Regions from separate parts of the Microbacterium insulae genome, predicted to be linked through region 2. Evidence: predicted binding sites of a transcription regulator. Region 2 holds the regulator's gene; each other region holds the start of a gene.
What was found. Region 2 encodes LexA, which represses DNA repair genes until DNA is damaged. Its sites were predicted from a motif close to TCGAACANNTGTTCGA; they were not measured.

Region 1 (10,342 bases), 2.2 Mb from region 2:
GTCGTCGCGACCGCGGGGCTCGTCCTGGTGATCTTCGCGCTCGTGCGGACCGGCCGCTCGCATCTCGCCGCACCCGCCGTCGGCGCCTACATCGGCGCGGCGTACTTCTTCACCTCGTCGTCGAGCTTCGCGAACCCTGCGATCACCGTGGGCCGCATGTTCACCGACACGTTCGCCGGGATCGCGCCGGCATCGGCGCTCCCGTTCATCGCCGCCCAGCTCATCGGCGCCGCGCTCGGCTGGTGCGCCGTCCGCGTCCTCTTCCCGACGGCGGTCGAGCGTGCGACGATCGACGCCTGACGGGCAGCTGCTCGCGTCGTCGACGACGGTCACACGGGCGCGGGCGCCCGGGACGCAGCATCCCTCGCCGCCGCCAGCGTGAGGAGGTCGCCGTGGAGGGGCCCGATCACCTGCACCCCGATCGGCACTCCCCCGGCGTCGACGCCCGCGGGCACGGCGACCGCCGGAAGCCCCAGGAAGTTCGCGGCGACCGTGAGCACCAGCGCCCGCCATGCGGCGGTGGCGGCATCCTCTCCGCCGAGGTCGAACTCGATCCGCGGCACGACCGAGGTCTGCACGGGGCCGAGGACGATCGGATGCTCGACCTGGAACCTCCGCCAGTCCGCGGCGATCGGCGCACGGCGCGCCCACGCGGCCGCGTATCCCGCCGCCGTCTCGAACGGCCGCGCCGCGGCGGTGCTGTCCCGCAGGAAGCGTGTCGCCGCCTCCCCCAGCGGCTCGGGAAGGACGGCGGGGTCGAGCGTGAGGAGCATGTCGGTGCAGGCGAGCCGCCGCCACAGCACCGCGGCATCCTCCAGCATCGGAGGCTCCACCTCCTCGACGGTCCAGCCGGCGGCCGAGAGCCGCGCGGCAGCAGCGTCGACGGATGCCGCGACCTCGGCGTCCACGCCCCACCCGAGGGGGTCCCGCACGACGGCGACGCGGCGCGGCCGGTCCTCGGTGCCCGCGCGGGGCAGATCGAGGGAGACCGGGTCGTCGGGGTCGGGGCCCGCGACGACACCGAAAACCAGCGCGAGGTCGTCGACCGAGCGCGCGAGAAGGCCGTTGACCGAGAACTGCTGCAGCGTCATCGCGACGGGCATCCCGCGCACGGCGGCGCGGGGCACCCGTCCGAACGACGGTCGCATGCCCGCGATGCCGTTCGCGGCGGCCGGGATGCGGACCGACCCGCCGAAGTCGTTGCCGAGTCCGAGCGCGGCCATGTCCGTCGCGACGGCCACTGCGTCGCCGCCGCTCGATCCCCCCGCGGTGCGCGCGGGATCGAACGGATTGAGCGTGCGCCCCCAGAGGTCGTTGTCGGTGTCCCAGCGCATGCCGAAGTCGGGCATGTTGCCGCGCCCGATCGGGATTGCGCCCGCCTCGCGGACGCGCCGCACGATCGTCGCATCCGCCTCCGGCACGGCGTCGCGGGCTCCTCGCCAGCCCTGTGTGGTCGCCGACCACGTGAGGTCGATGTTCTCCTTCACCGAGAACGGGACGCCCGCGAGCGGGCCGGGGTCGCCGCCGGAGGCGACGACGGCATCCACTCGCCGCGCCTCCTCACGGGCGCGATCGTCGAAGACGACCGTGAGCGCTCCGAGACGGGGGTTCGCAGCGGCGGCGCGCGCGAGGTGGCGCTCGATCACCTCGACGGCGGTGGATCGGCCGGCGCGCACGTCCGCGGCGATCTCGGCGGCCGAGCTCACCCCTCGAAGTCCTCGGGCTCGACGTCGTCGAGGAACCTCTTGAATTCGTCCAGGCGCTCCGAGGCATCCGTCTCGGTGAGCACGTCGGGGACGCCGGCCTCGTCGAGCACGGCCTCGGCGACCCAGATCCCCGCACCGGTGCGCGACGCGAGCGCCACGGCGTCCGACGGGCGGGCGTCGACGACGATGACGCGCTCCCCGACGTGCAGAGTGATCTCGGCATAGAACGTGCCGTCGTCGATGCGGGTGATCTCGACCCGCTGCAGTTCGGCTCCGAGCGCCTCGATCATCGTGCGCATGAGGTCGTGAGCGAGCGGCCGCGGCACCGGCGCCTTCTCGACGGCCACGAGGATCGACGTCGCCTCGAGCTGGCCGATCCAGATCGGCAGCACCATCCCGTCGCCGGGGAGCTGGTCGATGGGCTTGAGCAGCAGCACGTGCTGACCCGACGCGTCGAGCGCCACACCGGCGATCCTGACCTGCATCCCGCACACCTCCTCGCCGCATCCGTTCCTGCCATCGTAGACACGCGAGAGCTCCGCGAGGTCGGTGGTGCGGGTCGTCCCCGCCCCGGTCATTCCCGGCCGCGTCGACCCGCGCCGGTGTTTATTCATTCAGCGGAATGGATGCTGCAGGCGTACCGTTGCAACCGACATGCAGCGCTTCGGAACCCTCTCCTTCGGCCACTACGGCCCCCTCGGCGGGGGGCGCCAGCTCTCCGCCGGCGACTCGATGCTCCAGGCCATCGACCTGGCGCAGGGCATGGACGACCTCGGGGTCGACGGCGCCTACTTCCGCGTGCACCACTTCGCCCGGCAGCAGTCCTCGCCGATGCCGCTGCTCGCGGCGATCGCCGCGAAGACCGAGCGCATCGAGGTCGGCACCGGCGTGATCGACATGCGCTACGAGAATCCGCTGTATCTCGCCGAGGAAGCGGCATCCGTCGACCTCATCTCGGGCGGCCGACTCGCGCTCGGCGTGAGCCGAGGGTCACCCGAGACCGTCGTGCGCGGCTACGAGGCCTTCGGCTACACGGGGTCCGCCGACCCGCGTGGCGCCGACATCGCGCGCGAGCACTTCGAGCTGTTCCTCCGCGCCATCGACGGCGAGGGACTTGCGGAGCGGGATGCCTCGTCCCCGTTCGGGACGGGAGCGAGCGGCCTCCAGCGCGTCGAACCGCACTCCCCAGGGCTGCGCTCCCGCGTGTGGTGGGGAGCGGGGAACCGCGACTCGGCCGAATGGGCCGGCCGCATCGGGGTGAACCTCATGTCGTCGACGCTGCTCACCTCGGCCGACGGACGCCCGTTCGATCTCCTCCAGGCCGAGCAGATCGACGCGTTCCGCGCGGCATGGCGCGAAGCGGGGCACGAAGGAGAGCCGCGCGTGTCGGTCAGCCGCTCGATCTTCCCGCTGATGACGGCCGAGGATCATCTGTACTTCGGCGGACGCCAGGACGGCGACCAGATCGGCGTCATCGACGGGATGCGGTCCACCTTCGGCAAGACGTACGCGGCCGAACCCGACGTGCTCGTCGAGCAGCTGAAGGAGGATGCCGCGATCGCCGCGGCCGACACGCTCATGCTGACGATCCCGAGCCAGCTCGGGGTCGAGTTCAATCTGCGCGTCGTCGAGGCGTTCGCGACCCACGTCGCTCCCGAACTCGGGTGGCGGGGCACACGCGTCTGAGCGGCCGGCGGACGTCGTCGCGACTCAGCCGTCGTCGGCTCCGGCGTCCTCTGTTCCGGCGTCCTCTGTTCCGGCGTCCTCGATGAGGTGCAGCTGCGTTCCGTCCGGGTCGATGAGGAATCCCGCGCGGAGTCCCCACTCCTGGAGGGCGACCGGGACGAGCCGCGGAATGCCGATGGTGTTCTCGGGCACCCCGCTGTCGCGCACCCGGGCGTAGAGCGCGTCGAGGTCGCCGACGCGGATGCTCGCCATGAACCAGCTCTCGTAGGGGTCGTGCTCGGGCGCAAGGAAGAACTCCAGCACGATGCTGCCCCGCGAGAGGATCAGCCACCCGCCGTCTCGATGCGTCTGCTCGAACCCGAAGCCGCCGTAGAACGCGGTTGTCGCGTCGAAGTCGCGCGACGGCAGGTTCGGCACCGAACGGTCCATGGCCCGAATCTACGCCAGTCCGACCACCCGCATGCCGAGCCACTCACCGAGCTCCGAGATCTCGGCACGCACCATCTCGGTCTCTTCGGGCTCGAACGGCAGGAACTCGTGCACCGCGTTCACTCGCAGCTCCTGGCGCTCGCGGTCGACCGCGGCATCCAGCATGCCGACGAACCGGTCGCCCAGCAGGATCGGGTGCGCGAAGTAGCCGTACACGCGCTGCGGTGCGGGCTTGAACTGCTCGAGCACGTACTCGAACTCGAACACCTCGGCCAGGCGCGGGCGGTCGAAGAGCATCGAGTCGTACGGGTTGAGGAACGCGACGCGTCCCCCCTCGTCGCGGTCGAGCGCGGAAAGCGCCTCGGGATCGACCCGGAAGGCCCATGAGCTGCCCTCGACCCTGGCCGGCTCGCCTGCCTCGCCAACCTGCGACCACGGCGACTTCCGCTTCGCGATGCCGAGCGCCTGCAGGCGCCGTTCGGCGAGCATGCGCGCGGCGTCGTCGGCACCGAGTTCGGGCAGGTGCGCGGGATAGACGCGCTCGGCGAGATCCCACCGTCGGTGCCGGCCCTCTCGACCCACGATCGCCACGAGTCCCTGGCGACTGAGGAAGTCGAGCATGTGCGGGACCTGGTTGCGGCCGGACCAGCCGTCCGGCGCGCGATCGACCTGCGCGGTGTCGGGGATCTCGCTCGCCAGCAGGGGTCCTTCGGCGCGAAGTCGGGCCAGCACGTCCGCCTTGAACCGGGCGTTCGCCTCGAGCCACTCGCGACTGCTCTCGCGACGTGGCCACTCCCGCATCCCCGGCGCAAGAAGCGGGAGCAGGCTCGCCGGCCGGAACGCCCCCTCGAACTCGAACAGCAGCCGGTCGCCCTCGACCGCCTTCTGCAGCTGACCCGGCTCGTACGACCACCCGATGCGCGACCACAGCACCGTGTGCTCGCACGGGGCGATCGTCGCCGTCGGGTCGATCTTGACGTAGCCGAGCTGCTCCGCCACCTCCACGACGTCACCGGGTCGATCGGCGTCGAGCAGCTGCGCCCGCACCGCGATGCGGCGCGCCTCGTCGCGGCTGAGACGGTGCGTCACGACGCCGCGCGGCCCGAGCTCGCCTCGGACGCATCGAATCCCGCGCGTTCGAGCGGGAGCTCTCGCTCGCGGTCCCACGGCTCGGTCCAGCCGAGGCGGTCGAAGAGACCGTCGAGCACCATGCCGGTGAACCCCCACACGAGGTGGGGCTCTTCTCCGGGGGACGGGACGAGGAAACCGGGACCCCGCCACACCTGACCGTCGCGCCGGATCACCGTGGATCCGCGGTTCGCGGGATCGAGGAGGTCGGCCACGGGCGCGCGGAAGACGTCGGAGGACTCCGCCTCGTCGACCACCCGGACGGGGGACGGATGCCGCCACCACGCGAGCACCGGAGTGACGAGGTGCTGCGAATAGAGAAGTGGGATGTCTTCGAGCACCCCGAGCACCTCGACCCCCGCCGGATCGAGGTCGGTCTCCTCTCGTGCCTCGCGCAGCGCCGCCGCCACGGGCCCTTCGTCTTCGGGGTCGACGCGCCCGCCCGGGAACGCCACCTGGCCGGCATGGGAGCGCAGGGTCGACGCGCGCGAGAGCAGCAGGACATCCAGATCGCGCGAAACCGCGTGCGCCTCGTGACCACTCGGCATCGAGTCGAGGACGCCGAACAGCATCAGCACTGCGGCCGGCCGCGCATCGGCGGCCGACGGCAGGCCGGCCAGACCCGGGAATCCGCCGCGCTCGCGGGACGCGGCATCCGCCAACGCCGCCAGCTGCGCACGGGCAGACGACGAGGAGGATTCGGCGAGCATTCGTTCAGGCTACGCCGCATCTCGGACACGGGAGCCGGTGCGCGACCGAGCCCGGCGAATTACGCTCATCACATGGGCGAGCACCCTCCCGCGGGCTGGTACGACGACGGCACCGGCCGTCAGCGCTGGTGGGACGGAGCACGCTGGAGCGACGAGTACATCGATCTGCGAGAGGCCAGGACGGAGCTCCACACCGGGTCGGCCCCGGCGGCAGCCGGCTCGGCCGCGGCCGGCTGGTACGACGACCAGCGCGGCCGTCAGCGCTGGTGGGACGGTACGCGCTGGACCACGGCGGTGCGGTACAGCGGTCAGGAGCAGAGCTTCGCGGGGATCGTGCTCGATGGTCGCTGGGTCCATTTCGGAGACCTGAGCCAGCCGGTGGGCGGGGTAGAGGCATCCGTCGACACCGGCGATGCGCTGTTGCGCTCCCCCGCCTTCACCCGGAACGCCGTCGAGCGCCGTCTGTTCGGCTCCGCGGGTCCGATCACCCCGCGGACACTCAACCGGGCGATCGATCGATCGCGTCGCTACCTCGTCGTCGCCGGATCGGCCCAGGTGTGGATCGCCGCGATCACGGCCGATCAGGAGACCGAGGCGCAGGTTTTCGCGGGATGGGTTCGCGCGAGTTCGGCGCACTACCGATACGGCTGACATCGCGGCAGCAAGCGGAATCCCGGCCCCGCGACCGGGGATTTTCGTGAACCGCGCTCCCATGTAACGTTCAGGTAACGCACCGGAACCGTCCAGACGGGGTGGGCAGACTCGGGGACTTGTGCCCGCCAGCGGGCCCCTGGCGCCCGCCCGAGGGCGCCCTCCCCGATATACGGAACCCGGTTATCTTCATGCGCTCCAGTTCACTTCCCGCTGCTCTCCGCCGCGCCCGCGTCGCCCGCCGTCGCACCCGCCGCCGCTCCGCCCTCATCGCCACGGGCCTCGCGGTGGGGATGTTCGCCACCGCGACCGCGGCCACCGTTCCCCCGATCTCGGCGGCCGAGGCGATGGGCACCGAGAACGGCGTCGCGCTCGCCTCGTTCACGATGCCGTCCGAGCCGACGGCCGTCATCCAGGAGGACGGCTCGGACCCGATCTCCCGGGCCGCGCACAGCGCCCTGGACGACGCGGATGCCGCGATCGACGCCGCCGCACAGGTCACCGCCGACGCGAAGGGGTCGAAGCTCGATCTCGGTGACCTGGAGACCACGGTCGACACCTCGGACCTCGGAGAGGCCGCGGAGCGTCTGACGGGTGGTCTCGACCTGCCCGCGCCGCTCGTTCCCGACCTGATCGACGACGTCACCGCCCTGACCGCGACGGTGGAAGCGGATGTGACCGAGGTGCGCGAGGGGCTCGAGGCCGCCGAGGCCGAGGCCGCACGCAAGGCCGCCGAGGCCAAGGCGCGCGCCGAGGCGGAAGCCCGTGCCGCCGCCGAAGCCGAGGCCCGCGCGGCCGAGGAGGCCGCACAGGCCGCCACGCCCACGACCCCCGCTCCGTCGCCGGTCGGCGTCGGAGGCGGCGCGAGCCCGGCAGAAGCACAGGGCATCGCCCAGGGGATGATCGCCGGCTACGGCTGGGGCGGAGACCAGTTCTCCTGCCTCGTCTCCCTATGGAACCGTGAGTCCGGCTGGAACTACGCCGCCTACAACTCCTCGAGCGGCGCCTACGGCATCCCCCAGGCGCTTCCGGGCAGCAAGATGGGCAGCGCCGGCGCCGATTGGCAGACCAACGCCGCCACCCAGATCAGCTGGGGCCTGGGCTACATCGCCGGCCGCTACGGCTCGCCCTGCGGCGCGTGGTCGCACTCCGAGTCCGTCGGCTGGTACTGACGCCGGATCCTCATTTCGCCTCGCGAGAGCGGGCGGGCTTCGTGCCCGCCCGCTCTTGTGCGTCCTCCGTTGTGCAGGCGGATGCTGCGGTTCGGACTTATGCACCCGCAACGTCGGCTCAACGAAGGATGTCGTAGCTATGTTCTAATGTCGGTGGCATGAAAGCAGCATCTCCGGATGATGAGCCGGTCGAGCCCCTTGCGCCCGTCAGCGGGCCGGGCCGCGCCGTCGACGGCTCAGGCGACGAGTGGCTTGCGCCGGTTCCCGACGATGTGGATCTGGTCACCGAGGTGGCCGCAATGATGGCGGTCTTCGCGGCGCAGCAGTTCGCCCGCGTGGATGCGCTGCGGATGAACGCTCTCGAGGATGTCGCACGGTATGGAGGCGGAGCGGTGGGGATCGTCGAGCGGTCGTTGCGGCTCGAGCTGGCCGCGGCGTTGCGGGTCACCGAGCATGCCGCGGGCATGCTCCTGGCCCGCGCCGAGGCGATGGTGCACCGATACCGGCCGGCGCTCGAGTCCTTGGGGCGGGCCCGGATGACCGAGCGCCACGCCCTCGTCCTGATCGAACTCCTTGACGCTGCGACGGCCGAGGTGCGCGCCCGGGTCGCGCCGAGGGCGGTGGCGCTCGCAGAAGAGCTCCCGGTGGGGTCATTCCGGCGGGCGCTGCGTCGACTGATCGAGACCGAGGACTCGGCCACGCTCACCGAACGCCACACGAGCGCTCTCGGCGAGCGGCGGATGCTGATCGAACCGGCCGCCGACGGCATGGCGTGGCTGCACGCGCACGTGCCCGCCGTCGAGGCCCACGCGATCCATGCCCGGGTCACTGGCATGGCAAAGGTCATTACCGGGCACCCCGAAGAGACCCGGACGCTAGACCAGGTACGCGCGGACGTGCTGTGCGACCTTCTCATCGATGGCGAGAGTCCGGCGCACCCGGCCGACGCTCGCGGGATCCGGGCGAGCGTGGCCGTCACGGTGCCCGCGCTGGCGCTGCTCGCCGAAGACGACGCCGACCGGCACCAGCGCGGCCTGGACCCCGCGACCGTCGAAGGCGTCGGCCCCGTACCCCTCCGAACCGCGAAAGAGCTGTGCGGGAGTGACGGCGGGTGGATGCGCGTGCTCACCCATCCCGAGACCGGAATGGTGCTGTCGGTGGGCCGAACACGGTATCGACCACCCGAGGCGTTGCGCCGGCTGATTCGATGGCGGGCCGACCGCTGCATGGCCCCCGGATGCGGGATCCCCGCCTCGCGGTGCGAGATCGACCACAACGTCGCCTGGGAACACGGCGGACACACCGCGCTCCACAATCACTCTCCGCTCTGCAAGGGGCATCACACCGTGAAGCACCACGGGGGCTGGATCGTCGAGCATCTCCCCGACCGCGGTGGCGCACTCGTGTGGACATCCCCCACGGGCAGGCAGTATCTGGTCGAGCCCGAACGGCGGGTCCCCGTCTTCCGACCCTCCGGACCGGCCGACGTCCCGCGCGCCCCCTTCTGAAGGCCGGGCCGGCCGGGCGCGCGTCCCCTGCTCAGCGAAGGAAGTCCGCGGGGTCGAACTCGTCGATCGGCACGACGCGCACGCGCGGAAGCGGGGCGTCGAACGCCCCGGCGTCGTACTCGATGTCGAACAGCTCGAGCCCCGGGATCGCCCCGAGCTCCGCACTGCGGAACTCCGTGAACGCGATGACCCCGACGCGGCGACCACCCCCGACGAGGGCGGCGAGGTCATCCACGAAGTCCCGGTCATGACTGACGAGCACGACGTCGTCGTCTCGATCGGCGAGGGTCCGCAGCGTGCGCTGGATCGCGATGTCGACGACCTTCTCGTCCGCGTCGCCCGACAGCGGCACCGGCGTGTAGCCGAGCGCGAGGAGCGCCTGCACGAAGGGCATCGGCAGATGCGAGCTCGCGTTGAGGAAGAACAGTCCACGCGAGGGCTGGGCCCACCGCTCGGTCACGAAAGTCAGCAGGCGGTCCCACCGCGGCCGCTCCTCGGGCTGCGGCCGCCGTCCGAGGATCGATCCGCCCAGCGTCGCGTCGATGTTCTCACCGTCGACGAGCACCCAGCTCCTGCGCTCCGACATGTCGTTCCTCTCTGGCGCACCGGTTCAGGCGGCGCGCAGGACCTTCTCCATCGGGCGGCCCTTCGCCAGCTCGTCGACGAGCTTGTCCAGGTAGCGGATCTGCTGCATGAGCGGGTCGTCGATCTCTTCCACGCGTACCCCGCACACGACGCCCGTGATCGAGGACGCGGCCGGGTTGAGGTCGGCATCCGCGAAGAAGTCCTCGAATGTCGTCCCGGCGTCGAGATGCTCGCGCAGGCGTGCATCGTCGAATCCCGTCAACCACTCGATGACCTCGTCGAGCTCGACCGTCGTGCGACCCTTCCGTTCCAGCTTCGCGGCATAGAGCGGATACACCGACGCGAAGGGAAGGCCGAAGATGCGGTGCACGCCGTCAGCGTAGCCCGTCCGGGAGCCTGTCGCCGGAAGCGCGCAGCCGAACGCAGTGATGGCCCCGGGCGGGTGCCCGCCCGCCGGGGCCATCGCGCTGCTGCAGGAGTTGACCGGACCCGAAAACCGATCCTCGACCGCACCGCGCATCACTGCTCCGCCAGGCTACGGTCGCCCCCGACCCCGAGGTGTGCCCTTGACGGCGCCCGTCTCGAGGTGATATCGATCCGGATTCGAAGCGCGTTCCCAGGTTCGCGGGACCAAAAGGGGGGCGGCATCCGTTGTGCTGAAGTGACGGCGCAGCCAGCGGCGTCACCCCAGGAGGACCACTTGAATCCGAACGACTACCCCAAGACCCCCGAGGCGCTCAGCCGACTCACCGACAGCCAGTACCGCG
Region 2 (10,342 bases):
CGCTCGACGCCGCGCTCGAACAGGACCTGCATGCCGACGCAGATCCCGAGCACCGGGCGTCCGCCGGCCAGCCGGCGTCCGATGAGCTCGCCGCCGCGGATGGACCGCAGCGACTCCATGACGGCGCGGAACGCCCCGACCCCCGGGACGACGAGACCATCGGCATCTCGGATGAGCGTGCGATCGGAGGTCAGCCGCGCATCGGCACCCGCGGCGTCGAGGGCTTTGACCGCCGAGTGGACGTTGCCGGACCCGTAATCCAGGACGGCGACGACGGGTCTGGAGCTCACAGAGCGCCCTTCGTGCTGGGGATGCCGTCGACGAGCGGATCGAGCGCCTTCGCCTTCCGGAAGGCGCGCGCGAACGCCTTGTACTCCGCTTCGGCGATGTGGTGCGGATCACGACCGGCGAGCAGCCGCACGTGCACGGTGAGCGCCGCGTGGAACGAGATGGCCTCGAAGGTGTGTCGCACGAGCGACCCCGTGAAGTGGCCGCCGATCAGGTGGTGCTCGAAGCCTGCGGGCTCACCGGTGTGGACGAGGTACGGCCGACCGCTGATGTCGACCACGGCCTGCGCGAGCGCTTCGTCCAGCGGGACCAGCGCGTCGCCGTACCGCGAGATGCCGGATTTGTCGCCGAGCGCCTCGCGGATCGCCTGGCCCAGGACGATCGAGATGTCCTCGACGGTGTGGTGCGCGTCGATGTCGGTGTCGCCCGAGGCGCGGACCGTGAGATCGGTCAGCGAGTGCTTCGCGAACGCCGTCAGCATGTGGTCGAAGAAGGGAACCGTCGTGTCGATGCGGCTCCGACCCGCTCCGTCGAGGTCGAGCTCGAGCTCGACGGTCGATTCGCTCGTCGCCCGGCGGAGGGACGCGGTACGCGGGGCGGCGCTCATGCGTCCGATCCTATCGAGGCGAGCGCGTCCAGGAACGCCGTCGTCTCGTCCTCGGTGCCCGCGGTCACGCGCAGGTGGTGCGGGATGCCGACGTCGCGGATGAGCACTCCTCGGTCGTAGAGGGCCTGCCACGTCGACGACGGGTTGTCGACGCCCCCGAAGAGGACGAAGTTCGTCCAGGACTCGTGGGGGGTGTATCCCAGGGCCTCCACGGTGGCCGAGATGCGATCCCGCTGGCCGACGATCTCATCGACCATGCGCAGCATCGTGGGGGCGTGGCGAAGGGCAGCGGATGCCGCAGCCTGCGTGAGCGCGCTCAGGTGATAGGGCAGGCGCACGAGGCGCAGCGCGTCGATGAGCGCCGGATCGGCGGCGAGATACCCCACGCGGGCACCGGCGAACGCGAAGGCCTTGCTCATCGTGCGCGACACGACGAGGCGCTCCCGGCCGGGGAGCATCGTGAGGGCCGACCGCTCGTCACGGGGCGCGAACTCGAAGTACGCCTCGTCGACCACGACGACGCCCGGCGCGGCGTCGTAGACCGCCTCGATGACGTCGAGGCCGAGGGGCGTGCCGGTGGGGTTGTTCGGAGAGCACAGGAACACGACGTCGGGCGCGGCATCCGCCACCTGCGCCGCCGCGTCGTCGGCCCGGATCGTGTAGTCCACCCCCCGCCCGCCGGCGATCCATTCGGCCCCGGTCGCGCGGGTCAGCAGGGGGTACATCGAATAGGTGGGCGCGAAGCCGAACGCCGTGCGCCCCGGACCGCCGAACGCCTGGAGCACATGCTGGAGGACCTCGTTCGAGCCGTTCGCCGCCCAGATCTGGTCACGCGTCAGGCCGTGCCCGAGGTAGGCGGCGAATCCTTCGCGGAGCTCCGTGAACTCGCGGTCGGGGTAGCGGTTCACCTCGCGCAGGGCGAGTGCGACGGCGTCCAGGATGTCGTCGGCGACGTCCTGCGGAACGGGATGGGTGTTCTCGTTCACGTTCAGGGCGACCGGAAGCGGAGCCTGCGGTGCGCCGTACGGCGTCATTCCGCGGAGATCGTCGCGTAAGGGCAGGTCTTCGAGGCGGGGACTCACCCCTCCCATGGTAGAGCGCGTCGTCAGCGCTGCGACGCGTACTCCGCGGGGATCGCGATGCTCTGACCCGCCTGCACCGTCACTCCGTCGAGTGCGTTGAGACGGACGATCGCATCGACGACGTCGCGCGGATCGGCCTGGGGCGCCACCGCTTCGGCGATCGACCACAGCGAATCGCCGTGGGACACCGTCACGGTCTCGAAGCTCCCCGCTACCGCACCGTCTTCGCGCGAAGCGAGCGCCGTGCCGCCGGAGACGAGGGCGAGGGCGATCGCGATGACCGCCGGCAGCGCGGCGAGCGACGCCAGGACGCGGCGTCCGCGCACGGTCAGGCGCAGGCGCGTGCGATGACGCTCCCCTGCGAATGCGCGGGTGCCGAACGACGGGGTCGTGATGCCGATCGCGGTCATTTCTGCTCCTCCTGGTGGGGGGAGGTTCGCATCCGCCGCTCGGCCGGGAGCGGGGGATGCGAACCTCTGTACCGAAGTTATCTTCGATGTTCTACGATGTCAACAGCCGGATACGGTGAGTGATCGTCGAACGCGACACGCGGTGAAGCTGCCCCGTTCGGACCACGAAGCCGGATACGGTTTCGATACGAGTACCCCACCACGGGCCTCCGACATTCGAAGACCGCTGCACTCCCCGCGCCGCCGGGAGGCGGCGAGACAGGAGCCGGACATGAGCGACGCCCCCGGGCGCGAGCGACCGCAGACGCGTCGCCGCAAGAGCCTGAGCGACAAGCAGCGCGCGATCCTCGAGGTCATCCAGCGCTCGATCGTCCGTCACGGCTATCCGCCGAGCATGCGCGAGATCGGCGATGCCGTCGGCCTCAAGTCGCTGTCGAGCGTGACGCACCAGCTCAATCAGCTCGAGCTGAGCGGGTATCTCCGGCGCGACGCGGGAAAGACGCGTGCGATGGAGGTGCTCATCGATCTCCCGGGGGTGGCGACGGAGAGCCCGGCGGACTCCGCCCCGTCGGTGGGCGACGCAGCTCTGGTGCCCCTCGTCGGAAGGATCGCCGCAGGCGTGCCCATCACCGCCGAGCAGCAGGTGGAGGAGATCTTCCCCCTCCCCCGTCAGCTCGTCGGGAAAGGCGACCTGTTCATGCTCAAGGTGTCGGGCGACTCGATGATCGACGCCGCCATCTGCGACGGCGACTGGGTCGTCGTCCGCTCGCAGCCCGACGCCCAGAACGGCGAGATCGTCGCGGCGATGCTCGACGGCGAGGCGACCGTCAAGACCTTCCGCCAGCGCGACGGTCACACGTGGCTCCTGCCCCGCAACTCCGCCTTCGAGCCGATCCTCGGCGACGAGGCCGTCGTGCTGGGCAAGGTGGTCGCCGTTCTCCGCGCCGTCTGAACGGCACGGGCGATCACCCGCCGCGGGTGAATCTTCCCGCGCGCGTACGCAAGATGGGCAGAATGTCGCCATGAGCGACATCGACACCCAGGACGCCCATGCCCTCGCCGCGCGTATCCGCGAGCTGGAGTCAGAGAATGCCCGGCTGTCCGCCGGAGCCGCCCCCGCGCAGACACCACCGGTCACCGGGGGACGCTGGCGAGCGGCGGTCTCCGCGATCTGCATCGTCGTGGCGGCGATCCTGGTGCCCGTGTCGATCGTGTCGGCGTGGGCGCGGGTCCAGCTCGTCGAGGAGGACGCGTTCGTCTCCACGCTCGCACCCCTCGTAGACGACACCGCCGTCCAGGCGATGATCATCGACGAGACGATGGAGGCGATCTCGGCCCAGGTGGACTTCGATCAGCTAACCGCCAACGTCTTCGACGGCATCACCTCGATCGACGGCTTCCCGCCGCGCGCCGCCCAGGCCCTCGCGCTCCTGCAGCAGCCGGCCGCCGACGGCCTGGAGAACCTCGTGAGCGGCGCGGTCACGCGGGTGGTGGAATCGGATGCCTTCGCCGACGTCTGGGCGACGGCGACGCGCGCGGCGCACCGCGCCCTCACCACGGCCGCGACGTCCGACGGCGGCGGTCTCGTCGTCCGCACGGACGAGGGTGTCGGCATCCAGCTGGGTGCCATCGTCGACAACGTGAAGCAGCGACTGGTGGACCGCGGGATCAGCGCCGCCCAGCTGATCCCGGCCATCGATCGCGTCGTGATCATCGGCGAGGGCGACAACCTCGCCGCCATCCGGACCGCGTACGCGCTCGCCACCACTCTCGGCTGGTGGATTCCCGTCATCACCCTCGCGCTGTTCGGCCTCGGCATCGCGCTCGCCCGCCGCCGCAGCGTCGCCGTCCTGGGCACCGGCCTGGGCATCGCGGTCGGCGCGGGAGCGCTCGCCGCGACCCTCTCCATCGGCAGCACCGCGATGGGGATCGTCGCGGGAGACCTCGGGCTCTCCCCGTCAGCGCTCGACGTGATCTACAGCCAGCTGGTCGGGGCCATGACCCACACCGCCGTCGTGCTGTGCGTCCTCGGCGTCTTCATCGCCCTGCTCGGCTGGGCCATGGGCAGGTCGACGGCCGCCCGGACCACCCGCGACGCGGTCGGCGGCCTCAACGCCTCGGCGCGCCGGCAGCTGGCCGCTCGCGGCATGGACACCGGCGGATTCGGTGCGTGGCTCGCCCGCTACAAGGTGCTCGTGCGCACCGTGATCGCCGTGCTGGCCGTGCTGTGGCTCTTCGCTCTGCGCCCGCTGTCCTTCGGCGACCTGGTGCTCGTGATCGTGGTGGCCTTCGTGGTCGCGTGGCTGCTGGAGATCCTGCAGCGACGCGCGGAGGAGCGCGCCGAGGCGGAGGCGTCCGAGATCGTCGACACGGACGACGCGGACGCCCTCGTGCTCGCCGGCGAGACGGTGGCCGCAGACGAGGTCGTGCCCGCCGGAACGCCGGATGCCGCGGCCACCGGGGCCGCGGCATCCGCCCCCGCGAAGAAGGGCCCGAAGCGCTAGACGGTCGCCCCGACCTTGTCGCGGATCGACCGCGTCGCCTCGATGATGTTGCGCAGCGACGCGACGGTCTCGTCGTAGCCGCGCGTCTTGAGCCCGCAGTCCGGGTTGACCCACACCTGCCGGAGGGGGAGCTCGGTGGCGGCGCGGTCCAGCAGATCCGCGACCTCGGCGACCGACGGCACGCGCGGCGAGTGGATGTCGTACACACCCGGGCCGACACCGTGCGTGAACCCGGACGCGGCGATGTCCCCGATGACCTCTCCGCGGCTTCGGGCCGCCTCGATCGACGTCACATCGGCGTCGAGAGCCGCGATCGCGTCGATGACGACGTCGAACTCGGAGTAGCACAGGTGGGTGTGGACCTGGGTGGACTCCGCCGCCCCGGCGGTGGCGAGACGGAACGAGCCGACCGACCACTCGAGGTACGACGGCTGGTCGTTCCGCTTCAGCGGCAGCAGCTCGCGGAGTGCGGGCTCGTCGACCTGGATCACGCCGATTCCGGCGGCCTCCAGGTCGGCGATCTCGTCGCGCAGGGCGAGCGCCACCTGGTTCGCCGTGTCGGCGAGCGGCTGGTCGTCGCGCACGAACGACCACGCCAGGATCGTGACCGGTCCGGTGAGCATCCCCTTCATCGGCTTCTCGGTCAGCGACTGCGCGAAGGCCGACCAGGCCACCGTGATGGGCGCCGGACGCGACACATCGCCCCACAGGATCGACGGCCGGGTGGCGCGGGAGCCGTACGACTGCACCCAGCCGTTCTGGGTCACTTCGAACCCGTCGAGGTTCTCGGCGAAGTACTGCACCATGTCGTTGCGCTCCGCCTCGCCGTGCACGAGGACGTCGAGACCGAGGTCCTCCTGGAGCGTCACCACGCGGGCGATCTCGTCGCGGAGGAACTGCTCGTACTCCTCCGTCGTGATCTCGCCCTTCCCATGGCGCGCGCGGGCACGGCGGATGTCGCCGGTCTGCGGGAACGAGCCGATCGTCGTCGTCGGGAGCACGGGCAGGCCGAGCGCCTCCTGCTGTGCGGCCACGCGCGCGGCATAATCGACCCGCGAGAAGTCCGCCTGCGTGAGGGCGGCGGCGCGCTCGCGGACGGCGCCGTCGCGCACACCGGGGGCGCTGCGACGGTCGGCGAGGGCGGCGGATGCCTCGGCCACCTCCCCGGCGATGGCATCGGCTCCCTCGGAGAGCCCGCGCGCGAGCGTCACCACCTGAGCCGTCTTCTGGTCGGCGAACGCGAGCCACGACACCAGGCGCGGGTCGAGCGCGGACTCGTCGGCGACGTCGTGCGGGACGTGCTGCAGGGACGTCGAGGTGCCGGCGGAGATCTGCGCGGCGCCCAGCCTGCCGAGATCCTCGAGCGTGGCCCAGGCGCCCGCGAGGTCGCCGCGCCAGATGTTGCGCCCGTCGATGACCCCTCCCACGAGGACCTTTCCGTCCAGGCCGGCAGCGGGGGCGGGGACGGCGCCGCGCGTGAGGTCGATCGCGAGCGCCTCGACGGGCGCCGCGGCGAGCACGGTCCACGCCTCGGTCGAGAGCTGCGCGTAACCGGCCGTCACGAGGATGGCCGGGCGGTCGGCGGACCCGCCGAGCATCGCATACGCGCGCTCCGCCGCCGCAGCGAGCGCGTCCGCGGACGCGGGAAGGCTCTCGCTCACGAGCGCCGGCTCGTCCAGCTGAACCCATTCGGCGCCGACCGCCCGGAGCGACGCGAGCAGCTCCGCGTAGACCGGGAGGAGGTCGTCGAGGCGACGGAGGGGATCGAAGCCGTCGGGCGAGGCATCCGTCGCCTTCGCGAGCGCGAGCAGCGTCACGGGGCCCACGACGACCGGGCGGACGGTGAAGCCGTCGGCCTTCGCCTCCGCCACCTGGCGGGCGAAGCGGTCGCTCGAGAGGGCGAAGGACGTCTCGGGGCCGATCTCGGGCACGAGGTAGTGGTAGTTGGTGTCGAACCACTTGGTCATCTCGAGGGGCGCGTTCTCCCCCTCGCCGCGCGCCGCGGTGAAGTACGCGGCGAGGCCGACCGTGCCGTCGGCTTCGCGCAGGCCGGCGAATCGCTCAGGCAGGGCGCCCACCGCGGCCGCGGCATCCAGCACCTGGTCGTAGTAGGAGAACGACTCGGGGATCGAGGAGTCGTCGCGGCCCAGCCCGAGCTCGGCCAGGCGCTCGCGCGTGGCACGTCGCAGGTCTGCCGCGGTCTGCTCGAGCGCGGCCTCGTCGATCGCGCCCTTCCAGTGGGACTCGACGGCGCGCTTGAGCTCGCGGCGGCGGCCGATCCGCGGGTATCCGAGGATCGTTCCGCGGGGGAAGGCGGGAGTGGGGTCGGTCATCGTGCGGCCTCCTGTTCGAGGGGGTGGGTGAGGATGCCGGCGTCGCGGAGCACCGCGAGCACCGTGTCATGGCTGTTGAAGGCGTAGAGGTGGACGCCCGGCGCACCGCCGGCCACCACGTCTCGGGCGAGGCCGGCGGCGTGGGCGATCCCCACCGCGCGCTGCCCCTCGGCGGTGGGCTCGACCTCGAGCGGTATCGCGAGCTCGGACGGCAGGTCCTCGCCGGTCAGCTCGAGGACGCGCCGGAGCCGTGCCGGAGACGTGATCGGCATGATGCCGGGCAGGATCGGGATGGTGACGCCGGCTTCGCGCGACCGCTGCGCGAAGGCGAGATAGTCGTCGGCGTGGAAGAACAGCTGGGTGATGGCGAGCGTCGCTCCGGCCGCCTGCTTCGCCAGCAGCGCGTCGATGTGCTCGCGGGGATGCCGCGACCGCGGGTGCCCGTTGGGGAACGCTGCGACCGCGATGTCGACCTTCTGCCGCGGTTCGACCCGCGCCGCGCCGGGGACACCGGGGATCGGGCGCTCCGTGTAGGGCGCGCGCTCGGCCTGGACGCGGTCGATGAGCTGCACCAGCTGAGCCGAGCTCTCCAGGTCGCCGAGGAACTCCTCACCCTCCTCCGCACCGGCCGGCGGGTCGCCGCGCAGCGCGAGGAAACCGGTGATGCCGGCGTCCAGGAACTCGCGGATCAGGGCGTTCGCGCCGGCGTAGGTGTTGCCGACGCACGTGAGGTGCGCGAGAGGAGCCACCGATGTCTCGGTGAGGATGTGACGGAGCAGATCGAGAGACCGCCCGCCGGTGGAGCCGCCCGCGCCGTAGGTGACCGAGATGAATCGCGGACCCGCGGCGGCGAGCCGACGGATCGTCTCGTGCAGGGCGAGGACCCCGGCATCGGACTTCGGCGGGTATACCTCGAACGAGAACGGCACCGGAGGGGTGCTGAGGTCGATCGACATGGCGTGCTCTCGGAGGGACGAAGGGCCGGACGGCCGCGGACGGTCGCGCCGCCGGAGTCCGGTGGCGCGGTGGTCATCGCGGGCGGGTGCCGGGCTCGGCTGTCGCTCCCTGCCCGGGATGGCCCGGGCGACGATGGGACCAAGCTAGCCCAGTGGCGGCGGGCGGGCTCTCCCTGTGACCTTGTGTTTCGACAGGCTCAACAGAACTGTTTCGACAGGCTCAACAGAACTGTTTCGACAGGCTCACCCGGACTGTTTCGCCTAGCGTGGTCTCGTGAGCACTCCCCGGCCCTACGGCACCTGGCCCTCCCCGCTGTCCGCCCGGGCGGTCTCGGCGGCGTCCGCGCGCATCGAAGGCGCCCGCTACGTGGGTGACGAGGTGTGGTGGGGCGAGACGGTGGCCGAGGAGGCGGGCCGCACCGCGGTGCGCCGGCGTGCGGCATCCGGTGCTGTCTCCGACCTGATCCCTCCGCCGTGGAGTGCGCGCTCGCGGGTGCACGAGTACGGCGGCGGCGCCTGGACCGCGGTGGACGGGAAGCGTCTGGTGTTCGTCGAGAAGGCGGACCAGCGCGTCTGGATGTCCGACGGCGCCGCGGCACCGCATCCGCTCACGCCCGACGGCGGCGACGTGCGGTTCGGCGGACTGACGTGGGAGGGCGGACGACTCCTCGCCGTGCGCGAGACCCACGGCGGATCGGCGGTTCCGCACCGCGACATCGTCGAGATCCCCCTGGACGGCAGCGCGGCGCGGGATGCCTCGTCCCTGACGTCGCTCGTCGAGGACAGCCACTTCCTGGCGCATCCGGCGCTGTCGCCGGACGGCTCCCACCTCGCCTGGATCGCGTGGGACCATCCCGCGATGCCGTGGGACCGCACGGAACTGCGTGTCGGCCGCCTCGAGGACGGCGTCGTGGCCGAGTGGACGACGGTCGCCGGGGGCGGGAGCGCTCCGCTCCAGCCCGAGTGGCTCGACGACGACGACCTGCTCTACGCCGATGACCCCACCGGACGCTGGAACCTCTGGCGGCTCCGACTCACGGCCGATCTCGCGCATCGGCCGATCGCTCCCGCCGATGCCGACACGGGCGGACCGCTGTGGGCGCTCGGACAGCGCTGGTTCACCGTGCTCGAGGACGGCCGGGTGGTGGCGGTGCGCACCCACGGTTCCGACGAGCTCGTGCTCATCGACGGCGATACCGTCCAGCCGCTCGCGATCGACGCCATCGCGGGTCTGTGCGTCGAGGACGCCCGCGGAACGCGTGTGCTCGTGAGCGGGTCCGGCGCAGAAGGCACGGCGCTGTGGGATCTCGACGTCGACGACCCCGCCTCGGCCGTGCGCGTGGCGGGCGGCGGATCACCCTGGGGCGTCGAGTGGATGCCGCGGGCCCGCGCCGTCACGTTCGACGGCCCGCGCGGACCGGTGCATGCATTCGACTTCCCGCCCACGAATCCGCACGCCATCGGTCCCGACGGCGAGCGCCCGCCCTACGTGGTGTTCGTGCACGGCGGCCCCACGACCCATGTCGGTGGTGCGCCGTCGAGCAAGATCGCCTTCTTCACCAGTCGCGGGATCGGGGTCCTGGACGTCAACTACGGAGGATCGACCGGCTACGGCCGCGCATACCGCGAGCGCCTGCTCGGACAGTGGGGGGTCGTCGACGTCGACGACGTCCTCGCCGCCGCCTCGGGGGTAGGCGACGCGGGCTTCGGCGATCCCCGCCGGCTTGCGGTGGCCGGCGGCTCGGCCGGCGGCTGGACCGTCTTGTGCGCTCTGACCCGGGGGGAGGCGTTCGCCGCCGGCATCAGCCGCTACGGCGTCGCGGATCTGCGTCGACTCGCTGCGGACACGCACGACTTCGAAGCGCGCTATCTCGACTCGATGGTCGGTCCGCTCCCGGCCGCCGAACAGCTCTACATCGAACGCTCCCCGCTGTCGCACCTCGACCGCCTCCGCACGCCGATGCTCATCGAGCAGGGGCTCGAGGACGCGGTGGTCCCGCCGTCGCAGTCCGAAGCCGTGCGCGATGCGCTCGCCGCCAACGGCGTGCCCCACGCCTACCTGGCGTTCGAGGGCGAAGGGCACGGGTTCCGGCGCGCGGAGACCGTCGTGCGGCAGCTCGAGGCCGAGATCGCGTTCCTCGGCCGCATCCTCGGATTCGAGC
Region 3 (10,342 bases), 1.4 Mb from region 2:
ACCCTCGGCCCGCTGGTACGGGTCGGTGTTCGTCCCGAGCATGACGGGCTGGTGGGCCCAGCTGCCGCGGTTCACCTCCTTCGCGAGGACGTCGGCGACGTTGATCTTGACGATGACCTGCGAGTCGAAGTCGCGGCCGGCATCGAGCTCCAGGTACTCGTGCGTGCCGCGAGCGAAGCAGTTGTGACTCACGACGCCGTTCGCGATGAAGTCCCCGGTGGAGGTCGTGATGTCGATCATGTCGATGGTCTCGCCCAGGTCCTCGATCGCCGTCACCCTGAGCGGGGTCGTCGTCTTCACCATCGCGCCGATCGGATCGAGTTTGCGTGTTATCGCCGGTTGGGTGAGCTCGAAGAACCGGCGGCGAGCGGCCAACCCGCCGGTGAGCCGGATCGACACGACCCCGTTGGCGCGCGCAGGCTCGACCGCGAACACGAATCCGTGCGCTCGGAGGGCGGTCGTGATGGCCATCAGTATTCGCGCGTCCTTGTTCGAGATCCGAAGGATGCCGCGGCTGCAGCTTCCTTCGGCGTCGAACACGCCGGCAAGGAATCCGCGGGACCACTCGAGCGATGGGGTCGTCGGCCACTCGATCAAGGAGGAGATGCGCTCGTGGTCTGCACGGCGTGAGCTGAAGATGGCGTCGATCGCGCGGCGGGTCGTCGTCGGTGCGGAGAACGCATGGGAGCGAAGGGTCACCCCGGCACTCGTGAGATATGCGTGCGAACGATCGAGTGCTTCGCGGTCGGCGAGTGCGAGGCGGAAGCGATACGCCGTGTAGGTGCCTCCGCCCTTGCGGGGATAGTCCCGCCGGAGCATCATGCCGTCGCCTCGAACCATTCCGCAGAGGTATCCGGTCCGATACTCCTCGGTCTCTTCCGTCGCGGCTGTCGGTGTCGCGCCGGTGCCATACCCGATGAGTCGATCGTTGAGAGTGAGATGAGGGCGCTGCCCGCTGTCCGCCGGCCGGACGAACTTCCAGCCACGCGCGGTCAGGAAACGGTGGTCGCCACTCGCGACGATCTCCGTGCCGTCGCCGAGGCGCACCCGGTAGGCGGGTTTGCACGTGCCCCAGGTGGCCGCGACGACGGACGGCACGTACCGCCGATACGCGCCCTCACGCCTCGTGCCGACGACCACATCGCCGACGCTCACATCTCGCAGGGGCCGGGTGCGCCCGTCCGCCATGAGGATTCTCGTTTCGGGGTGCAGGCAATATACACACGCGTGACTGCATCCGCGGTAGGGGTTCACTGTCCAGTCGAAGGGCATCGCCGACGCGCCGGGGACATGGTTGAGCGCGGTCTTGCAGAGCACTTCGTGGAAGGTCACGCCCGCGAACTCGGGAGTCGTGACCGACTGCACGAGACCGTTCAGGTGTTCGAGACCGGGCAGGGCCGAGGCATCCGCCACACCCAGTTCCTGCCCCTGCCACCGCATGCCTCCATGGGAACAGATGTTCGATAGTCTGTCAAGTGCACCCTCGGTGCAGTCGAACCATCCGCGACGGATGCCCCGCCATTCGTCGGACCGCCGGCGCAGGGTCCACAATGGCCACTGTGATGGCGCCCCCACCGTCCGACTCCCCCACCACGCGCCGCGCCGCACGAGCACTGCGCGACGGGGACGCTCGGCGTACCCCGGAGGCCCCGGCCCGGCACGTGCGGCCCCGGCGCCCATCGATGCCGCGGCTGCTCGCCGTTCTCGCCGTCGGGGGCGTACTGCTGGTCGGCGGGACCGCGGCCGTCACGGCGATCGCGAACAGCGGGCGGCCGGATGCCGCGTCGGTCGCCGCCGGTCCCGAGGAACCGGCGCCGCCTCCGGTCTCGCAGCTGCCGGTCCCCGCCGTGGAGCAGACCGAGGTGTCGACCCGGATCTGCGACCGCCCCGAGGTGATCGCGGCCCTCGAAGCGGGCGACGACACCGCCGCGATCGCGGCTGCGGGCGGGGCGGAGTGGTTCCGCGCGGCTGTGGCCGGGGGCGACGCGCCGTGCATCGACCTGGGCGATCCGACGCGCGTGTGGGTGGTCATCAACAAGACGCGACCGTACGATCCGGTCGACTACTGGCCCGCCGGCATGATCTTCCCCGAGGGCGTGCGCAGCCTCGAAGGCGGGTCGCTGCGAGCGGATGCCTCGGCCGCACTCACCTCGATGGTCACCGCGGCGCGCGAGGCCGGCGTGGGCGAGATCGCGCTGCTGAGCGCGTTCCGTTCGTTCCCTTCCCAGACGGCGACCTACGGGCGCCATGTCGCCGCACGCGGGGTCGAAGGCGCTGACCTCGTGAGCGCGCGCCCCGGGTACAGCGAGCACCAGTCCGGCCTCGCCGGCGACGTGGTGGCGTGCGCCGGCCCGTGCGGGAGCCTCGATGACCTCGCCGGGACCCCGCAGGGCCAGTGGGTCGAGGAGCGATCGTGGGAGTACGGGTGGATCGTGCGGTATGTCGAGGGGACGACGGACATCACCGGGTATCTGCCCGAGCCGTGGCATCTGCGCTACATCGGCCCGGAGCTCGCCCGCGCCTACCACGACGGCGGCTGGAGCACCCTCGAGGAGTTCTTCGGCCTTCCCGCGGCCCCCGGCTATCTCGGCTGACCGCCCGGGCGGGCGAGGGTGGAGGCATCCCACAAAAGTCCGGGACTGAGTGCCACCGACGTTAGGACCGGATGCCATATCGATGCCTCCGTGTCGACCGCCGCCCCTAGGATTCGATGAGGGGTCGCCCGTGTCCGCGTCGGATCCGACGGCGGGGGCGTCCGCTCGAAGACGAGAGGGAGGGCGCATATGGAGCGCGACATCTACGACGAGGATCACGCGGCGTTCCGCGACGTGGTCAAGGAGTTCATCAAGCGGTACGCGTCCGACGAGAAGCGCAAGCAGTGGGACCGCGACGGCGAGATCGACCGCGAGACGATGCTCGCGGCCGGTGAGGCGGGCATCATCGGCCTCTCCGTTCCGGAGGAGTTCGGCGGCGCCGGGATGCTGCAGGACTACCGCTTCCGCTCGATCGTGCTCGAGGAGACCATCGGCGCCGGGCTCGGCTCGCTCGCCGGAGCGCTCGGCATCCAGGACGACCTCGCCGTTCCCTACGTCGTCCACATGGGCACGCAGGAGCAGAAGGAGAAGTGGCTCCCCGGCATGGCGACCGGTGAGATCCTCGGCGCGCTCGCGATGACCGAGCCGGGGGCGGGCAGCGACCTCCGCGGCATCAAGACGACCGCGAAGAAGGTCGACGGCGGGTACCTCGTCAACGGCGCGAAGACGTTCATCTCGTCGGGCAAGACGGCCGACATGGTCGTCACGTTCGTCAAGACGGGCGAGGGCAACCGCCCCGACGCCTTCAGCCTGCTGATCCTCGAGGACGGCATGGAGGGCTTCGACCACAGTAAGAAGCTCGAGAAGATGGGCTTCCACGGGTGGGACACCGCGGAGATGTCGTTCACCGACGTCTTCGTGCCCGAGGCGAACCTCATCGGGGGCAAGGAGGGCCTCGGGTTCATCCAGCTCATGATGAACCTGCCGCTCGAGCGTCTGTCGATCGGCGTCGCCGCCGCGGCGGCCGGCGAGGCCGCGTATGTCTGGACCCGTGACTACGTGCTCAGCCGCGAGGCGTTCGGCCAGCCCATCGCCGACTTCCAGAACACGCGCTTCAAGCTCGCCGACATGGCCACCACCGTCGACGTCATGTGGGCGTACAACGACCGCGCGATGATGCTCTACAAGGACGAGAAGCTCACCGCCGAAGAGGCCGCGAAGGTCAAGTTCTGGTCGACCGACCGCGAGTGGGAGCTCCTCGATATGGGCGTGCAGCTGCACGGCGGCTACGGCTACATCACCGAGTACCCGATCGCCCGCGCGTTCCTCGACGCCCGCGTCCACCGCATCTACGGCGGCACGAACGAGATCATGCGCGACATCGTCTCGCGCCAGATCGTCGGCAAGCGCTAGCAGCCGGCACGGACGACGGGCGGATGCTGAGGCATCCGCCCGTCGTCGTTCCGGCGTGCGGCGGCGCGGGTGTGCGGCGGCGCGGGTCAGGAGATCTGCCGGGCTCAGGATGACCTGCGCCCGGCACGGCCTGAGCTCGGCAGATCTCCTGACTGCGGCAGCCGGACGAGGCCGAGCAGGACCCGTGCGGTCAGCTCTGGCCTGCCGTCGGCTCCGGCGCGCAGTCAGCTCTGGCCGGCAGGGCCGTTCCCGGCGCCCAGCCCGCGGGAGGCGAGCCCGCGACGGCGGGCGAGGCGGGCGACCCCGGCGGCCTTGAGCCGGTCGGCGATGAGGATGCCGAGGCCGACGCCGGCGAGGCATCCCACGATCGTCAGCGCGAAGAAGGCGACCAGCGTCCACCCCGGCATCGACCAGAGGTCGAACGACGCCGCCGCGGCGACGGGATACACGACGCCCACGAAGACCGCGCCGGCGTAGTACTGCCACGTGCGCCACGACCGGTAGATCGCAACGAGGAACGGGATCTCGGCGAAAAGCGCCCACCACAGGGCCGCACCCAGGAACGGGAACGCCACGAGACCCGAGATGAGGCCGACGAGGATGCCGGCCAGCGGCCGCTCGAGCAGGCGCAGGGCGACCGTGGCCGGAAGCAGCCAGAGTCCGGCCAGCGCCACCGACGCGAAGGGAACGGTCGCGAACAGCGCGGATGAGATCCAGCCGGCCGCCCACAGGAGCACGCCGCCGGCCACGCCGATCGCCGCGCACGTCAGCAGGTACGAGGTCGTGAAGCGGCTCACGAGTTCGCCTCCGCGGAGGTCAGCTGCGACTTCGGGGTGGGCGAGGTGGAGCCTGTGCGCCAGTACCCGCAGAAGCTGACGAGATCCTTCGGCACTCCGCGGTCGTTCACGAGGTGGCGCCGACCCTCCGTCGCCAGGGCCTGCTCGCCGACGACGTAGGCGTGGAACGGGGCATCCGGAAGCGACGCATCGCGCAGGGCCTGAAGGGCGAGCGTCCCCGGCTTGGCGCCCTGCTCTCGCACGATCCACTGCACGCGGATGCCCTCCGGGCGGGCGAACTCGAGGGCGTCCTCGGCGGACGGGACCTCGATCACGACGAGGCCCGAGGCATGCGGCGGAAGGGAGGCGCACACGCCGGCGATCGCGGGCAGCCCCGTCTCGTCGGCGACGAGCAGGACGCGGTCCGTGCCGCGCTCGGGGTTGAAGGCGAGACCCTCGTCGATCACGACGACGCTCTCCCCGGGCTCGCACGTCTCGGCCCACCGCGAGGCCGGTCCGGCCGTGCCTTCCTCGGCCGAGCCGTGCAGCACGAAGTCGACGTCGAGCTCTGCGCCGCGCTCCTCCGTGGCGGGACGGAACGCGCGCACTGTGTAGTTGCGCATGACCGGCCGCACACCGTCGGGGATGCGCAGGTACCGCAGGTAGCCGAAGAGCTTGTTCGCCTTCGTGGGCAGCCGCTCGAGCCCCTCGTCACCGCCGAGGGGGAGGAACAGCCGGAACCACTGGTCGTAGCCCATCGGGCGGAACGCGGAGATCTCACCGCTGCCGAGGGTCACGCGCATCCAGTGCGGCGACAGGCGTTCGCGTCGCAGCACGGTGAGGTGCACGAGGCCTTGCGTGTCGGGCTTCACGAGTCTGCTGGCCGCGGCCATGATCCTCCGTCGGTGTCGGTGTCGGTGTCGGTGTCGGTGTCGGTGTCGGTGTCGGTGGGGGACGCCGCGGCGCGGCCTAGTCCCAGCCCCGCGGGAAGAACGTCCAGAAGATCGCCGCGGACGCCGCCCACAGGGCGAGGGTGAAGACGAGATCGCGCGCGCGGAGGGGGACGAGGTGCCGCTCGGTGCGATCGGGGTGGGCGCCGAAGGCGCGCGCATCCATCGCCAGCGCGACCCGCTCGGCATGCCGGATCGCTCCCGCCAGCAGCGGCACGACGTAGCCGAACCATCGTGCAGCCGCCGCGAACGGTCCCCGCCGGCCGTGCGCCCCGCGGACGCGATGGGCCTGACGGATGACGTCCAGCTCGTAGGCGAAGCGTGGCACGAACCGGAACGCCGCGAGGGCGGTGTAGCCGATCCGGTACGGCACGCGCAGGTGCTGCACGGCCGCGCGGACGAAGTCCGGACCGGTGGTGGACAGGCCGGCGATCAGGGTGAGGGCGACGATCGCCGCGAGGCGCAATCCCGTGGCGAGCCCGGTCTCCAGGGCGCCGGCGTAGAGCGTCCACCCGCCCACCTGGAGCAGTGCGGCGGTGTGATCGACGCGCGCGGGATCGGTCCAGATCGAGAACCCGATCCCGACGACGGCCGCGGCGAGCGGGAGGGCGACCAGGAGCGCCGCCAGCCGCGCGGTGAACCGCACCCCCACCACGAGGATCGCGAAGCTCAGCAGCACGAACGCCGCGGGAGTGGCGAGGTCGCGGACGAACACGAGCAGGACCATCGTGGGAAGCGGTGCCCCGAGCTTCACGAGCGGGTTGAGCGCGTAGAGGAAGCGGACGGACGAGGCGCGTTCCGGCTCGGCGTAAGGGTCGACGGTCCGTGGATCGCCGACGACCGTGATCGGGGCGGTCATGCGCCGGCACTCCCGCCGGGCAGATCGTCGATGCGCGCGACGCCGGCCAGCTCGGGATGCTGCGCCAGGCCCCGCAGGGCGCGTCGCAACGGCGGGAGCCGAAGTCCGGCGCGGTCGATCAGGGCGTCGTCCGCGAAGATGCGCTCCGTCGGACCCGCTGCGAGCAGGCGGCCGCCGTCGAGGACGATCGTGCGGTGGGCGTACTCGGTGACAAGTTGCATGTCGTGCGTGACGACCACGATGGTGGTGCCCTCGCCGTTGAGCTCGCGCAGGAGCCCGAGGAGCTCGTCGGCGCGTTCGCGGTCCTGACCGAACGTCGGCTCGTCGAGGAGCAGCACGGGTGCCCCGGCGACGAGAGCGGTGCCGACCGACAGGCGTCTCTTCTGGCCGCCGGAGAGGAGGAAAGGGTGCGCGTCGGCGCGGTCCTCGATGCCGAAACGGCGCAGCAGCGCCAGCGTGCGCTCGCGGACCTCGTCCTCGGGGAGATGCCGGCGTCGGAGCCCGTAGGCGATCTCGTCGAAAACCGAGTGGGTGATGAACTGGTGCTCGGGGTTCTGGAAGACGAAGCCGATGCGGGACGACAGCGTGCTCGCGTCGGCGCGCCCGACGTCGAGGCCGGCGACGCGCACGGTGCCGCGTGGCGGCGGCACGACGCCCGCCATCGCCTGGATGAGCGACGTCTTCCCCGCGCCGTTCGTTCCCACGACCGCGGCGAATTCGCCGGCGGGGATGTCGAGGTCGATGCCGTGCAGGACCTCGGTGCGCCCGCGACGGAGGCGGAGTCCGCGAACCGAGATGAGGGGATCGCGGGCGGATCCGCTCGTCGGCCGCGCTCGGACGCTCGACACGGAGGCGTGCGGGGGCGACTCGCGCCCGAGCGCCTCGCGGAGTTCGCTCGGCGTCAGCGGCAGTGGATCGAGAGCGAACCCCGCGCCGCGCAGGCGCAGGGCCGCGATCGTCGACACCGGCAGCCAGACGCCCATCGCGTGCAGCTCGTCGGCGCGGTCGCGGAGCACCTCGTCCACCGTTCCGTCGGCGCGGAGTCGCCCCTCCCTGTCGAGGACGACGACTCGGTCGACGAGGTCGACGGCCGCGTCGAGGTTGTGCTCGACGAGGAGGACGGAGCGGTCTCCGGTGGCGACGAGGTCCGCGAGCGCGCCGTAGACCTCCTCGATGCCGCGCGGATCGAGGTTGGCCGTCGGCTCGTCGAGTACGAGCAGGGGAGAGCCCATAGCCAGGGCGCAGGCGATCGCCAGGCGCTGGCGGCCGCCGCCGGAGAGGCGGTCGGGGTTCTCGGCGCGTCGCTCCCACAGGCCCACACGGCGCAGCGCCGCCTCGGCCCGCGCGAGGACCTCGGCCACCGGCATCCGGAGGTTCTCAGGCCCGAAGGCGACCTCGTCGAGCACGGTGCCGGTGACCAGCTGCGCGTCGGGATCCTGGAACACCATCCCCACGCGCGTGCTGAGGGCGGCGACGGTGCTCGTGGCCGTGTCGATGCCGTCCACCTCCACGGTGCCGGTGAGACCAGCCGGCACGGCGTGCGGGATCAGGCCGTTCATGGTCAGCGTCAGCGTCGACTTGCCCGACCCGCTCGGACCGAGGAGAAGCACCACTTCGCCCGGGGCGATGTCGAAGGAGACGGATGCCGGAGCCGCCCGCGACTCGCCCTCGTGGACGACCCCGAGCCCGCGCACGCGCGCGATCGGCTCGGCGCGATCCGCCGCGAGCGCGGCGGAAGTGTCGCGCTCCGGTGTGGTCACTGAACTTCCTCGAGGAGGGAACTAAGTGCAACCTAACTTAGCTCACCCTTACCGGGGTGGGTGTACGGCGGGTCAGGAGGTGCGCCGGCGCACGACCCCGGCGCGGCGCAGCGCGACGCCGATCGCGAGCCCGACCGCTGTCCACGCGACGGGGCCGAGGACCGACAGCGCGAGATACAGGATCAGCGCCCACAGCGGCAGCGCACCGAGGTCCGCGGCGAAGAAGACGGCGGCGGCCACGATCACGCCGATCACGAGGGCCGAGACGAAGAAGCGCCACGGCGCCCAGGAGCGGTAGCGCACGAGCGCGGCGACGAGCTCCTGGATGCCGCCGAAGAGGATGGCCGTGCCGATGAACTGGGCGGCGTAGATCGGTGCCATCGCGGTTCCGACGAGGGCGGCGACGCCGTGCGTGATGAGGGCCACCCACGGCAGACGGAGCGCCTCCTGCGCGACGATCCCGGGCAGGACGTGGACGCCCAGGACGAACCCGTAGAGCAGCGGCACGGCCGCGAGCAGCGGCACGGTGATCCACCCCGCGATGCCCCCCAGGATCCCCGCCGCCACGCCGATGGCGGCGCAGGTGAGCAGAACGCTCGTCGAGAGTCGGGAGGAGTTGACCACGTGCCAAGCGTACTGGCCGCCGTCTCTTCGTTTCTCACGGTTTCCTCATCTGCGACGGGTGATACGGAAGTTACGTTTGAGCCTGTTGCGCCCCGAAGTCGTGGCGCGGCAACACTCCTGCACACCGAGATGGGGGACTCCATGGGTCGCACCTCCGTGAGAGCAGCAGCGGTCGTCACACTCGCCGCACTGTTCACCGGCACAGCAACAGCCAGCTTCGCTGCCGCACCGGAGGAGGTGAACGCTCCGATTCCCATCGACCTCCCCGCGGGCCGCTACATCGTCCTCCTCGACGAGGCGCCCGTGGCGACCTACGACGGCGGCGAGCCCGGGCTCGCGCCCACCAAGCCGGACGAGGGCGAGAAGCTCGACGCGAGCTCGAGGGACGCCCAGCGATACTCCGCGTTCCTCGAGAATCGGCAGGACGACATCGCATCCGACGCGGGGGTGACGCCGGACGGCAACCTCACGGTGACCCTGAACGCATTCACGGCCAACCTCACCGCGGGCCAGGCGGCCAAGCTCGCCGGCAGCCGGGGTGTCCAGTCGGTCGTCCCCGACGAGATCCTGCACCCCGACGCCGTGCCGTCGACCGAGTTCCTCGGACTCGAGGGCGACACCGGGGTCTGGAACGCCGTGGGCGGCGTCGACGCAGCAGGCGCCGGCACTGTCGTCGGCGTGATCGACACGGGCATCTCGCCGGAGAACGCCTCGTTCGCCGGCGACCCGCTCGGCACCGCTCCGGGATCGGAGCCCTATCTCGTGGGCAACACCGTGACGTTCCAGAAGGCCGACGGAGGCGTCTTCCGCAGCGACCGCGTGACCGGCGAGCAGTGGAGCGCCGACGACTACTCGACGAAGCTGATCGGCGCCAAGTACTTCAGCGCCGGTGCCGCCGCGTCGGGCTACGACTTCAGCAGCGATCACATGTCGCCGCGCGACGCCGACGGGCACGGCTCGCACACCGCGGGCACGGCCGCCGGCAACCACGACGTCCCCGCCTCGGTGGAGGGCATCGACTTCGGCGCCGTCTCGGGCGTCGCGCCCGCCGCGAAGGTCGCGGCGTACAAGGCCTGCTACGTCGGTCCCGACGAGCTGGTGTCGACCGACGACATCTGCGCGCTGAGCGACCTGATGGCGGCGATCAACGCCGCCGCAGCCGACGGTGTGGACGTCATCAACTACTCGATCGGGGGCGGCGCGGCCACGACCACGTTCGCGACCGAGGACACCGCGTTCTTCAACGCCGCGGCGGCGGGCATCTTCGTCGCCGTCAGCGCGGGCAACGACGGTCCCGGCGCCTCGACGGCCGACCACGCCTCGCCGTGGTACACCACCGTCGCCGCGTCGACGATCCCGACGTACGAGGGCACCGTTCAGCTGCCCAACGGCTTCGAGGAAGCCGGTGCGTCGGTGACCGTGCCCT

Region 1: a site for LexA is predicted at 7,614-7,629, ahead of ACFQ0P_RS10480 (HNH endonuclease signature motif containing protein). Genes of this name have one in related genera too.
Region 3: a site for LexA is predicted at 1,449-1,464, ahead of ACFQ0P_RS06745 (intein-containing Rv2578c family radical SAM protein). Genes of this name have one in related genera too.

The regions. Positions count from the first base shown of each region.
Region 1 covers NZ_JBHTII010000001.1:2,258,342-2,268,683, reverse strand. The annotation lists gene ACFQ0P_RS10525 (aquaporin) at 1-300, shown strand, start outside; gene ACFQ0P_RS10520 (amidase) at 330-1,706, opposite strand; gene ACFQ0P_RS10515 (bifunctional nuclease family protein) at 1,703-2,191, opposite strand; gene ACFQ0P_RS10510 (LLM class flavin-dependent oxidoreductase) at 2,361-3,392, shown strand; gene ACFQ0P_RS10505 (bleomycin resistance protein) at 3,417-3,821, opposite strand; gene ACFQ0P_RS10500 (DNA glycosylase AlkZ-like family protein) at 3,831-4,910, opposite strand; gene ACFQ0P_RS10495 (NUDIX hydrolase) at 4,907-5,659, opposite strand; gene ACFQ0P_RS10490 (DUF2510 domain-containing protein) at 5,732-6,310, shown strand; gene ACFQ0P_RS10485 (aggregation-promoting factor C-terminal-like domain-containing protein) at 6,502-7,482, shown strand; gene ACFQ0P_RS10480 (HNH endonuclease signature motif containing protein) at 7,641-8,990, shown strand; gene ACFQ0P_RS10475 (NYN domain-containing protein) at 9,022-9,576, opposite strand; gene ACFQ0P_RS10470 (DUF2200 domain-containing protein) at 9,601-9,945, opposite strand; gene msrB (peptide-methionine (R)-S-oxide reductase MsrB) at 10,276-10,342, shown strand, end outside.
Region 2 covers NZ_JBHTII010000001.1:27,818-38,159, forward strand. The annotation lists gene hisH (imidazole glycerol phosphate synthase subunit HisH) at 1-290, opposite strand, end outside; gene hisB (imidazoleglycerol-phosphate dehydratase HisB) at 287-895, opposite strand; gene ACFQ0P_RS00150 (histidinol-phosphate transaminase) at 892-1,986, opposite strand; gene ACFQ0P_RS00155 (LysM peptidoglycan-binding domain-containing protein) at 2,001-2,387, opposite strand; gene lexA (transcriptional repressor LexA) at 2,659-3,339, shown strand; gene ACFQ0P_RS00165 (hypothetical protein) at 3,410-4,891, shown strand; gene metE (5-methyltetrahydropteroyltriglutamate--homocysteine S-methyltransferase) at 4,888-7,224, opposite strand; gene ACFQ0P_RS00175 (methylenetetrahydrofolate reductase) at 7,221-8,180, opposite strand; gene ACFQ0P_RS00180 (prolyl oligopeptidase family serine peptidase) at 8,455-10,342, shown strand, end outside.
Region 3 covers NZ_JBHTII010000001.1:1,419,935-1,430,276, forward strand. The annotation lists gene ACFQ0P_RS06745 (intein-containing Rv2578c family radical SAM protein) at 1-1,440, opposite strand, end outside; gene ACFQ0P_RS06750 (M15 family metallopeptidase) at 1,683-2,594, shown strand; gene ACFQ0P_RS06755 (acyl-CoA dehydrogenase family protein) at 2,784-3,947, shown strand; gene ACFQ0P_RS06760 (ECF transporter S component) at 4,172-4,744, opposite strand; gene ACFQ0P_RS06765 (siderophore-interacting protein) at 4,741-5,616, opposite strand; gene ACFQ0P_RS06770 (energy-coupling factor transporter transmembrane component T) at 5,693-6,532, opposite strand; gene ACFQ0P_RS06775 (ABC transporter ATP-binding protein) at 6,529-8,292, opposite strand; gene ACFQ0P_RS06780 (ECF transporter S component) at 8,365-8,916, opposite strand; gene ACFQ0P_RS06785 (S8 family serine peptidase) at 9,058-10,342, shown strand, end outside.